4 regions of the Blastococcus sp. SYSU DS0616 genome follow, and region 3 is predicted to be linked to each of the others. Evidence: riboswitches for the same ligand, from Rfam matches in the RefSeq annotation. Region 3 holds a riboswitch; each other region holds the start of a gene.

Evidence for each region. A riboswitch is a leader RNA that binds a small molecule or an ion and turns the genes downstream of it on or off. The one in region 3 is predicted to bind cyclic di-AMP.
Region 1: it holds a riboswitch for cyclic di-AMP, as region 3 does, so the genes downstream of both, ACI79K_RS18175 (C40 family peptidase) here and ACI79K_RS00680 (C40 family peptidase) in region 3, are expected to answer to the same signal.
Region 2: it holds a riboswitch for cyclic di-AMP, as region 3 does, so the genes downstream of both, ACI79K_RS11530 (NlpC/P60 family protein) here and ACI79K_RS00680 (C40 family peptidase) in region 3, are expected to answer to the same signal.
Region 4: it holds a riboswitch for cyclic di-AMP, as region 3 does, so the genes downstream of both, ACI79K_RS16035 (hypothetical protein) here and ACI79K_RS00680 (C40 family peptidase) in region 3, are expected to answer to the same signal.

The regions. Positions count from the first base shown of each region.
Region 1 is NZ_JBJHAJ010000030.1:48,894-51,083, forward strand. It holds gene cobA (uroporphyrinogen-III C-methyltransferase) at 1-582, shown strand, start outside; cyclic di-AMP (ydaO/yuaA leader) riboswitch at 729-882, shown strand; gene ACI79K_RS18175 (C40 family peptidase) at 897-2,057, shown strand.
Region 2 is NZ_JBJHAJ010000013.1:22,770-24,959, forward strand. It holds gene ACI79K_RS11520 (D-alanyl-D-alanine carboxypeptidase family protein) at 1-325, shown strand, start outside; gene ACI79K_RS11525 (hypothetical protein) at 409-717, shown strand; cyclic di-AMP (ydaO/yuaA leader) riboswitch at 894-1,070, shown strand; gene ACI79K_RS11530 (NlpC/P60 family protein) at 1,088-2,167, shown strand.
Region 3 is NZ_JBJHAJ010000001.1:116,926-119,115, forward strand. It holds gene ACI79K_RS00675 (ScyD/ScyE family protein) at 1-676, opposite strand, end outside; cyclic di-AMP (ydaO/yuaA leader) riboswitch at 1,140-1,296, shown strand; gene ACI79K_RS00680 (C40 family peptidase) at 1,311-1,832, shown strand; gene ACI79K_RS00685 (hemerythrin domain-containing protein) at 1,976-2,190, opposite strand, start outside.
Region 4 is NZ_JBJHAJ010000023.1:15,291-17,480, forward strand. It holds gene ACI79K_RS16030 (bifunctional 3'-5' exonuclease/DNA polymerase) at 1-132, shown strand, start outside; cyclic di-AMP (ydaO/yuaA leader) riboswitch at 301-448, shown strand; gene ACI79K_RS16035 (hypothetical protein) at 703-1,587, shown strand; gene ACI79K_RS16040 (SDR family oxidoreductase) at 1,610-2,190, opposite strand, start outside.

The DNA.
Region 1 (2,190 bases), on a different contig from region 3:
CCGCGCGGCCGCTCGATGGCCCAGGAGACCATCAACGACCTGCTGATCACCCACGCCCGCGCCGGCCGCCGCGTCGTCCGTCTCAAGGGCGGCGACCCCTTCGTCTTCGGCCGCGGCTTCGAAGAGGTCCAGGCCTGCACCGACGCCGGCATCCCCGTCGAGGTCGTGCCCGGCATCACCAGCGCCGTCGCCGTCCCCGCCCTCGCCGGCATCCCGGTCACCCACCGCGGCCTCACCCACGAATTCGTCGTCGTCTCCGGCCACCTGCCCCCCGGCCACCCCCAGTCACTGGTCGACTGGGCCGCCCTCGGCGCACTGCGCGGCACCCTCGTCGTCCTCATGGGCGTCGACACCGCCCCCGCCATCGCCGCCGCCCTCGTCGAGCACGGCCGCGCACCCGACACCCCCGTCGCGGTCGTCACCGACGGCTCCACCCCCACCCAGCGGTCGCTGCGCACCACCCTGGCCGACCTCCCGGCCACCCTCACCGAGCACGCAGTCCGCCCCCCGGCGGTCTGGGTCGTCGGTGAGGTGGTCCACCTCACGTCAGCCGACCGCGGGCGTGTCACGGCGCGTCGGTGACTGGGCGTGAACGCCCGCCGGACTGTCGGCCACGGTGCTGGACGAAGTCGTCCCCAGGCATGGTGATCGGCCGGATCGGCACCTAGCGTGGGCCCGTCCGGACGGACCCTCTCGTCACTCGACCCGTGACAGCCGCCCGGACGCCGCCGAACCACCCGCCGGATCCGTCCGGCACCCGGACCGGGGACCCAACGCACCACCTGGGGTGAAGCGACGAGCGGCCCGCACGGGCCGTCCGCCGCCGGGCGACTTCCCGCCCGAACCCGTCAGCTAACCCGGTAGGCGGCCGTGGAAGAAAGGAAGACCCGCCGAACATGGCGAGTTCGCTCAGCCCTGCCCACCGCCGCATCACCGGACGGCGGGCCCTGCTGGCCCTCGTGGCCGCCGGCGGCGTCGTCCTGGCGCCGCTCCCCGCCGTCGCCGACCCCGAGCCGGCCACCTCCCAGGAGGCGGCGGACCTCGTCGCCGCCCGCGCGCACGACCTGGAGGTGCTCACCGAGCGCTTCAACGAGACCCGCGAGCACCTCAAGGCGGCGCAGGCGTCCGCCGACGCGGCCGCCGAGGAGCTCACCGCCGCGCAGGCCGCCTTGGCCCAGGCGCAGGACCGCGTCCGCACGGTGGCCCGCAGCGCGTACACCGGTGACCGGCTGGACACCGTGACGGCGATGCTGACCAGCGGCTCGCCCACGGAGCTGATCGACCGGGTCGGCCTGCTCGACACGATCGCCGCCCACAACAACGGCGTGCTCGGGGAGGCCCGGACCGCCGGCGAGGACGCCGAGCGCGCCCGTGCGGACGCCGAGCGGGCCGCGGCGGACGCCCAGGCGCAGGTCGACCGCGTGAACGCCGAGCGGGCGCGCCTCGACGAGGAGATCGCCGTCTACCAGGCGCACTTCGACCGGCTGAGCGCCGAGGAACAGCGCGCCTCCCGCGCCGCCGCCGAGCGGCACGCCGCCGAGGAGGCCGCCGCGGCCCAGGCAGCCCAGGCCGCCGAGGAGGCGCCGGCCGCCGCCCCGGCTCCCGCCGCCCCGGCTCCCGCAGCCGCGGCTCCCGCCCCGGCCCCCGCGGCTCCCGCCCCGGCCCCCGCCCCCGCGCCGCCCGCGCCGGTGTCCGGCGGCAGCGGCGCGGCGCAGACCGCGGTGAACACCGCCATGGCCCAGATCGGCGACCCCTACGTGTGGGCGGCCGCCGGCCCGAACGCCTTCGACTGCTCGGGCCTGGTGCAGTACGCCTACGCGGCCGCGGGCATCAGCCTGCCGCACTCCAGCCGCATGCAGTCGACCATGGGGACGCCGGTCTCCCGGTCCGCCCTGCAGCCGGGTGACCTGGTGTTCTTCTACAGCCCGGTCAGCCACGTCGGCATCTACATCGGCAACGGCCAGATGGTGCACGCCGCCACGTCCGGTGTCCCGGTGAAGGTCGCGTCGATCGACTCGATGGGCGGCTACAACAGCGCCCGGCGGATCGCCGGCTGACGACCGCCGGCTGAGACACCCGGGGGGGGGGGGGGGGGGGGGGGGGGGGGGGGGGGCGGGGGGGGGGGGGGGGGGGGGGGGGGGGGGGGGGGGGGGGGGCGGGGGGGGGGGGGGGGGGGGGGGGGGGGGGGGG
Region 2 (2,190 bases), on a different contig from region 3:
CGACGCGGCCGCCGCCTACCGCGCGATGTCGGCGGCCTACGCGACCGCCTTCGGCAGCCCGTTGTGCATCACCGACTCCTACCGGACCTACGCAAGCCAGGTGCGGCTGTACGGGGAGAAGCCGGCCCTGGCCGCGGTGCCCGGCACCAGCAACCACGGCTGGGGTCTGGCGGTGGACCTGTGCGGTGGCGTCGGGACGTTCGGCACCCCGCAGTACGCCTGGATGGCCGCCAACGCCGGCCGGTTCGGCTTCCTGCACCCCACGTGGGCCGATCCGGGCAACGGGCGCGAGGAGCCGTGGCACTGGGAGTTCGCGGGCAGCTGATCCGGCGCGGGCCGTCGGTGGCGCGGCGGAAATGTCGGTGGCCCTTCCTACCGTGCGCAGCAACTCACGGAGGAGAAGAAGCGATGCTCATCGATTGCGACACCTGCACCGCCCGCGGGACCGGCTGCGCCGACTGCGTCGTGACCGTGCTGCTGGGAGCCCCGCCCGGGTGGCAGGGGGGCGACCCGGTCGTCGTGCCGATGACCGGGCGGCCGCGTGGCGGGCCGGCCGCGGCCGCCGAGGACGTCGTCGTGCCACCGCCGGGCGTGGTGGTGGAGTTCGACGAGGTGGAACGCCGCGCCGTGCGCGCGCTGGCCGAGGGGGGCCTGGTTCCCCCGCTGCGGCATCCCGACGGGCACGGCGGGGAGCGGTCCGGACGGCGCACCGGCTGATCGCCGCCGCACCCCGCGGCGAGGGCCGGGTGACCACCCGATCGGGTGAATGCCCAGGTGGGCGGCCAGGCGCCCGTCGCACACGTCTCAGCTGTCCCCGTTTGTCACAGGCGCATCACGGTCGTAGGGTTCCCTCCGTTCGGCCGGGTGGTCGTCATCCATCGATGGATGGCCTCGACCGGACACCGCCTAATCACCGCGTGGCGCGCACCACTGCGCCCGAGGTGTACCGGGGACCCACCGCACTCTGGGGTGAGTTCTCCCGCCGCCGGCTCGCCGGTGGGTGGGGGATAGGGCCAGTCTTCCCAGCCCGAACCCGTCAGCTAACTCGGTCGGCGGTCGAAGTGGAAGAAACGGAGAGCCGCCGCACGTGGCGACCCCTCACGCACTACTGACGCACGCCCCCGAACAACTCCACACCGCCGGCCGGCGCAGCTCCGCCAGCGCCCGCCGCTTCGGACCGCTCCGTTCGGGGCTCCTGGTCAGCGCCGTCGCAGCCCTGACCGTCACCGTCCTCCCGGGTACCGCGTCGGCGGTCCCCGGCACCGCCGACGAGATCGCCGCCCAGGTGGCCGAGGCCAGCCACGAGCTGGAGGTCGTCTCCGAGCAGCTGAACGAGGCGCGCGTCGTCCTCGAGGGCCACCAGCGCGACGCGCAGGCCGCGAGCGAGGCGGTCGCGGAGGCGGAGGGCCGGCTCGGCTCCCTCGACGGCCACATGCGCCGGCTGGCCCGCAGCGTCTACACCGGCAGCGGCATGTCGCCGCTCGACGTCCTGCTGACCAGCACCTCGGCCGACCAGCTGGTCGACCAGCTGGGCACCCTCGACGCCATCGCCGGGCACACCAGCGAGGTGCTCACCGAGGTGTCGCGCGCGGCCGAGGACGCGGAGCAGGCCCGCGACGCCGCCGAGGAGGCCGCGGCGGACGCCCGGCGGACGGTGGAGCAGATCGCCGCCCAGCAGGAGGAGCTCGAGGCGAAGATCGCCGACTACCAGCGCCGGTACGAGGCGCTCACCGCGCCGCAGCAGGAGCAGGTGGCGCAGGCCCACGGTGGCACCGGCCTCCCGGCGCCCACCGGCGCCGTCATCGCGCCGAGCTCGGCCGCCCAGGTGGCGGTGAACACCGCGCTCGCCCAGATCGGCGACCCGTACGTGTGGGGTGCCGGCGGGCCGAACGCCTTCGACTGCTCGGGGCTGACGTCGTACGCCTACGCCGCGGCGGGTGTGATGCTGCCGCACTCCAGCCGGTCGCAGAGCCAGATGGGCAGGCCCGTCTCGCGCGGCGAGCTGCAACCTGGCGACCTGCTGTTCTTCTACAGCCCGGTGAGCCACGTGGGCATGTACATCGGCAACGGCCAGATGGTGCACGCCTCCACCTCCGGCCAGCCGGTGAAGGTGGCGAGCGTGGACTCGATGGGGAACTACAACAGCGCCCGTCGCATCGCCGGCTGACGGCTCCGGGAGCATCGCAGCGA
Region 3 (2,190 bases):
CCTCGGCGATCTCGGTCGGGACCGAGTCGCACCCCACGGTGCCGGGGTTGTTCTCGGCCTCCGCGCACTCGGGGGTGTCGGTGACCGTCGGCGGCACGAAGAACGTGCTGATCTTCCCGCTGCGCAGGTCGATGGAGAGGACGGCGTTGGCGCCGGCGTCGCTGACCAGCAGCCGGTTGGGCTGGGCGAGCACCGCGAACGGGTTGGACAGCGTCTCGATCGGCACCTGCTCGCCGTCGACCTCCATGAACTGCTGCTGGCCGTCGGGGTTGTGGTCCAGCTCGTACTGGAGGAGGTCCCACGTGCGCAGGATCTGGCCGTTCGGCTTGGCCTCGACGACCACCTGGCTGGGTGTGCCGGGCGGCACGGGGGGAGCCCCCTCCTCCGCCGGCGGGGCTTCGCCCACCGCGACGAAGAGGCCGCCGTACTTGTAGTCGACACCCTGCGCGTTGCCCAGGCCGCTGAGCAGCGTCCGGACCCGCCCGTCGCGCAGGTCCACCGAGGACACCTCGCCGGAGTCGGCCTCGGCCACCACGAGCTGGTGGCCCTTGAACTCGCTGAGCTGACGCGGTCCGTCCAGCCCCGCCGCCACGGTGACGATGTCGTCCTCGCCGCCGTCCGCCAGTGCCGTCGCCGGTGACACCGCCACCAGCGCCAGCGCCGCGGCCGCTCCCACGGCCGCCCTCCCTGCCTTCATCCTGCTCCCCTTGCCTCGAGATCCCCCGTGGAACGTCCGGGAAACTGCCAGGCGTCTGCCACCGGGAAGTGAACCGTCGACGTCCGGTTCTCCCGCTCCCTGTGCGTCGTTGCTAGGTGTAGTCACTCCATCGACGGCGTCCCGGGAGGCTCCGGATCAGCCCTGTACGCGGCGGACACGGCGGAGCGCACAGCGTGCGGACCCGCCGCGACGGAGGAAGTAAGCGTGCGCTGACGATCGGTGACCGGCGAGGCCGCGCCTCGCGCCGTCGTCCGCGCGTCCACGGTGGTCGGCGCGCGAGTCGCCCGGGCCCGCCCCCGTGGTCGACACGCCGCTCGCGGGCCGGTCCCCCGCGTGTCGGCCGGTGGGTAGGTGGACGGATCCCGACCTAGCGTCGTCGCGGTCCGGACGGGATCCCGTCGTCACCGCTCCCGGTGACACCCGTCCGACACCGCCGAACCGGGCGTCGGATCCGACCGCCGCCCGGACCGGGGACCCACCGCAGCACTGGGGTGAAGCGTGGCCGCGAGCCGGTCACGCCGGGCGAGTTCCCCGCCCGAACCCGTCAGCTAACCCGGTAGGCGGTCGATGGAGAACAGGAGAACCGTCGTCCATGACGACCACGCGCACGTCCACCACCCGCCGCTCCGTCCGCGGCGCGGCGCTCGCACTCTTCACCGGAGCGGGCATCGCTCTCACCCCGTTCGCCGCCACCGCCTCCACCGGTGACGGGGGTGGCGGCGGTACGACGACCGTCGTCACCACGCCCGTCGTGGCGCCCACCCACGCCGCGCAGGTCGCCGTCGACACGGCCCTGGCGCAGCAGGGCAAGCCCTACGTCTGGGGCGGCACCGGCCCCGGCGGCTACGATTGCTCCGGCCTGACCTGGTCGGCCTACCAGGCCGCGGGCGTGGAGATCCCCCGGACCTCGCGGGCGCAGTCGACGGCGGGGGTCTACGTGGACCGGGCCCACCTGCAGCCCGGCGACCTGATCTTCTTCTACGACCCGGTCGGTCACGTCGGCATGTACATCGGCGACGGGCTGATGGTGCACTCCTCCACCTACGGCAACCCGGTGGCGGTCGTGCCGGTGGACTCGATGTGGGGCTACAACACCGCGCGTCGCGTCGTCTGATCCGGCGCTCTCCCCGGTGCCCCGGCCGATGCGGCCGGGGGCCGCGGGGCGCGGGACGCCCCCCCCCCCCCCCCCCCCCCCCCCCCCCCCCCCCCCCCCCCCCCCCCCCCCCCCCCCCCCCCCCCCCCCCCCCCCCGGGGCGTTCACACCAGGCGCAGCGTCGCCCGCTTGAGCCGCACGATCAGCCGCATGCCGCCGGACTCCACCAGCTCCCGCTGCCGTGCGCGCAATTGCTCACCGAGCTGCTCGAGCCGCTCCTCGCCCAGGGCGTGCGCCTGGGGGAACATCCGCTGCTCCTCCTCCATCGTGTGGTGGCGCAGCGTCTTCTCCAGCATGCGCACCTCGGTGGTGAACTCCG
Region 4 (2,190 bases), on a different contig from region 3:
CACCTGGCCGACGACGTGGTCGAGGCGGTGCGCGCCGCGGCCACCACGGCCGGGCGGCTGCTGTTCGGCGCCTTCCCGGTGGACTTCCCGCTGGACGTCGCCGTCGTCCGGTCCTGGGCCGACGCCGGCTGAACGGACTGCCGTACACCACCGACGGGGCCGGCACGGTGGCGCGACACGCGTCACGATCTGCGGAAGTGACCGCTCCCGCATTGTCACGACTGCATAACGACGGTTACCGTGGCGGAGCCCGGCCGATCGTTCTCTCCCCATCCGGGGAGGGTCTGCCGGGCGCCGCCGAGTCGCCCGCCGCCTTCGAGCTGCGGGCGAGCCGGGGACCCACCGAAGTTCTGGGGTGAATCGCGCACCGGGCACGTCCCGGTGCGGGTAGGGCTGCTTCCCGTCCGAATCCGTCAGCTAACCCGGTAGGCGGCACGACGGAAGAAACGGAGAGCCGCCGCATGGCGCGCCCCTGCACCGCCGCACCACCCCGCGCCCGCCGGCACCGCCGCCCCCCGGTGCGTCCCCGGACCTGACCGCACGCGCACCCGGCGTCCCGCCGGTCGCCCCCACCAGCGATGACCGCCGGCCGAGCCGCCGGTGCCCGGTGGCCCCGCGACCCGGCGCCGGTCCGCAGCCCGCATCCCTCGCGGTCCGCCTCGCCCGGCCGACCCCGCCGCACCAACGGAGCACCCCGAACCCATGGATCCCCGCACCACCACCTCGGGCCGTCGTGGCCCGCTCGCCCTCCGCCGTCGCCCGCCCTCGGGCCTCCGCCGTCCGGCGTTCTACCTCGGGGTCGCCGCCGCCGGTGCCCTCCTGGTCAACACCCTCGTCGGCGTGGACCCGGGCGCCCAGGCCGAGGCCGGCACCTCGCAGTCGGTGAGCGTCGCCCAGGAGCTCGGGCTCACCTCCCGCTCCGGCCCGGTCGACGTCGCCGAGGACCTCGCCCCGCTGCAGGACCTGGCGGCCAGCCGCAGCAGCCGCGAGGCCGAGCAGGTCGCGGCCCAGCAGGCCCAGGCCGCGGCCGACCAGGCCGAGCTCGACCGGCAGAAGGCCGAGGCGGAGGCCACCGCCCGCGCCGAGGCCGAGGCGAAGGCTGCCGAGGAGAAGGCAGCGGAGGAGGCCGCAGCCGCCGAGCGGGCGGCCGCGGCCCCCGCCGCGGCGACGCCCACGCAGGAGGCCCGGGCCGCCGCCACCACCGCCGCCTCGGTGGCGGCCACGGCGGTCGCCCGCATCTCCAACACCGCGGGCAGCGTGAAGCCGCAGACCCAGGCCGCGGCCGACGCGGTGGTCAGCAACGTGCCCGGCGCCGCGGGGATCACCCTCGGCGGCACCCGGGCCAGCGCCGCCGACCCGGGCGGGCACCCCTCGGGCCTGGCGCTGGACTACATGGTGATGTCCGACGCCGCCCTCGGGGACGCGATCGTCGCCTACCACCGCGCCCACTGGGCCGAGCTGGGCGTGGACTACCTGATCTGGCAGCAGCGGATGCTCTCGTCCCCCGGCGGCTCGTGGCAGGCGATGGAGAACCGGGGCAGCGCGACGGCCAACCACTTCGACCACGTGCACGTGAACTACAACTGATCCCGCCGTCCCGCGGCCGTGCTTAGGTGAGCCGGCGGACCACGGACAGCGGCAGCACCCGCATGGCCAGCCCGATGGGCACCCACGGCCACGCGGGGACGTAGGCCGTGGCCCGCCGGGCCTCGATGGCGGTCACCATGGCGTGGACGCCCGTCGGGGTGTCCACCATGAACCGGGTCCGCTGCTGCACGTGCTGGTTCATCTCCGACCGGATGTAGCCGGGGTAGATCACCGACACGTCCAGGCCGGGGATCCGCTCGGCCCGCAGCCCCTCGGCGAGGGACGCGACCCCGGCCTTGGTGGCGGCGTAGGTGGTCATCGACCGGCGCATGCCGCGCAGCGCCGACATCGAGGAGATCAGCACGAGGTGCCCGCGGCCCTGGCGGCGGAAGATCTCCAGCGCCGCCTCGGTCTGCGCCAGCGCGCCGACGAAGTTCGTCATCGCCGTCTCGCGGTTGGCCTCGGCCCGGCCGGTGCCCAGGGGCGCGCCCTTGCCGAGGCCGGCGTTCACGACCACCCGGTCGATCGAGCCGAACGCCGCGGCGAACGCGGTGAAGACCGTGGGCACGGCCTGGGCGTCGGTGACGTCGAGCGCCGCGGTCT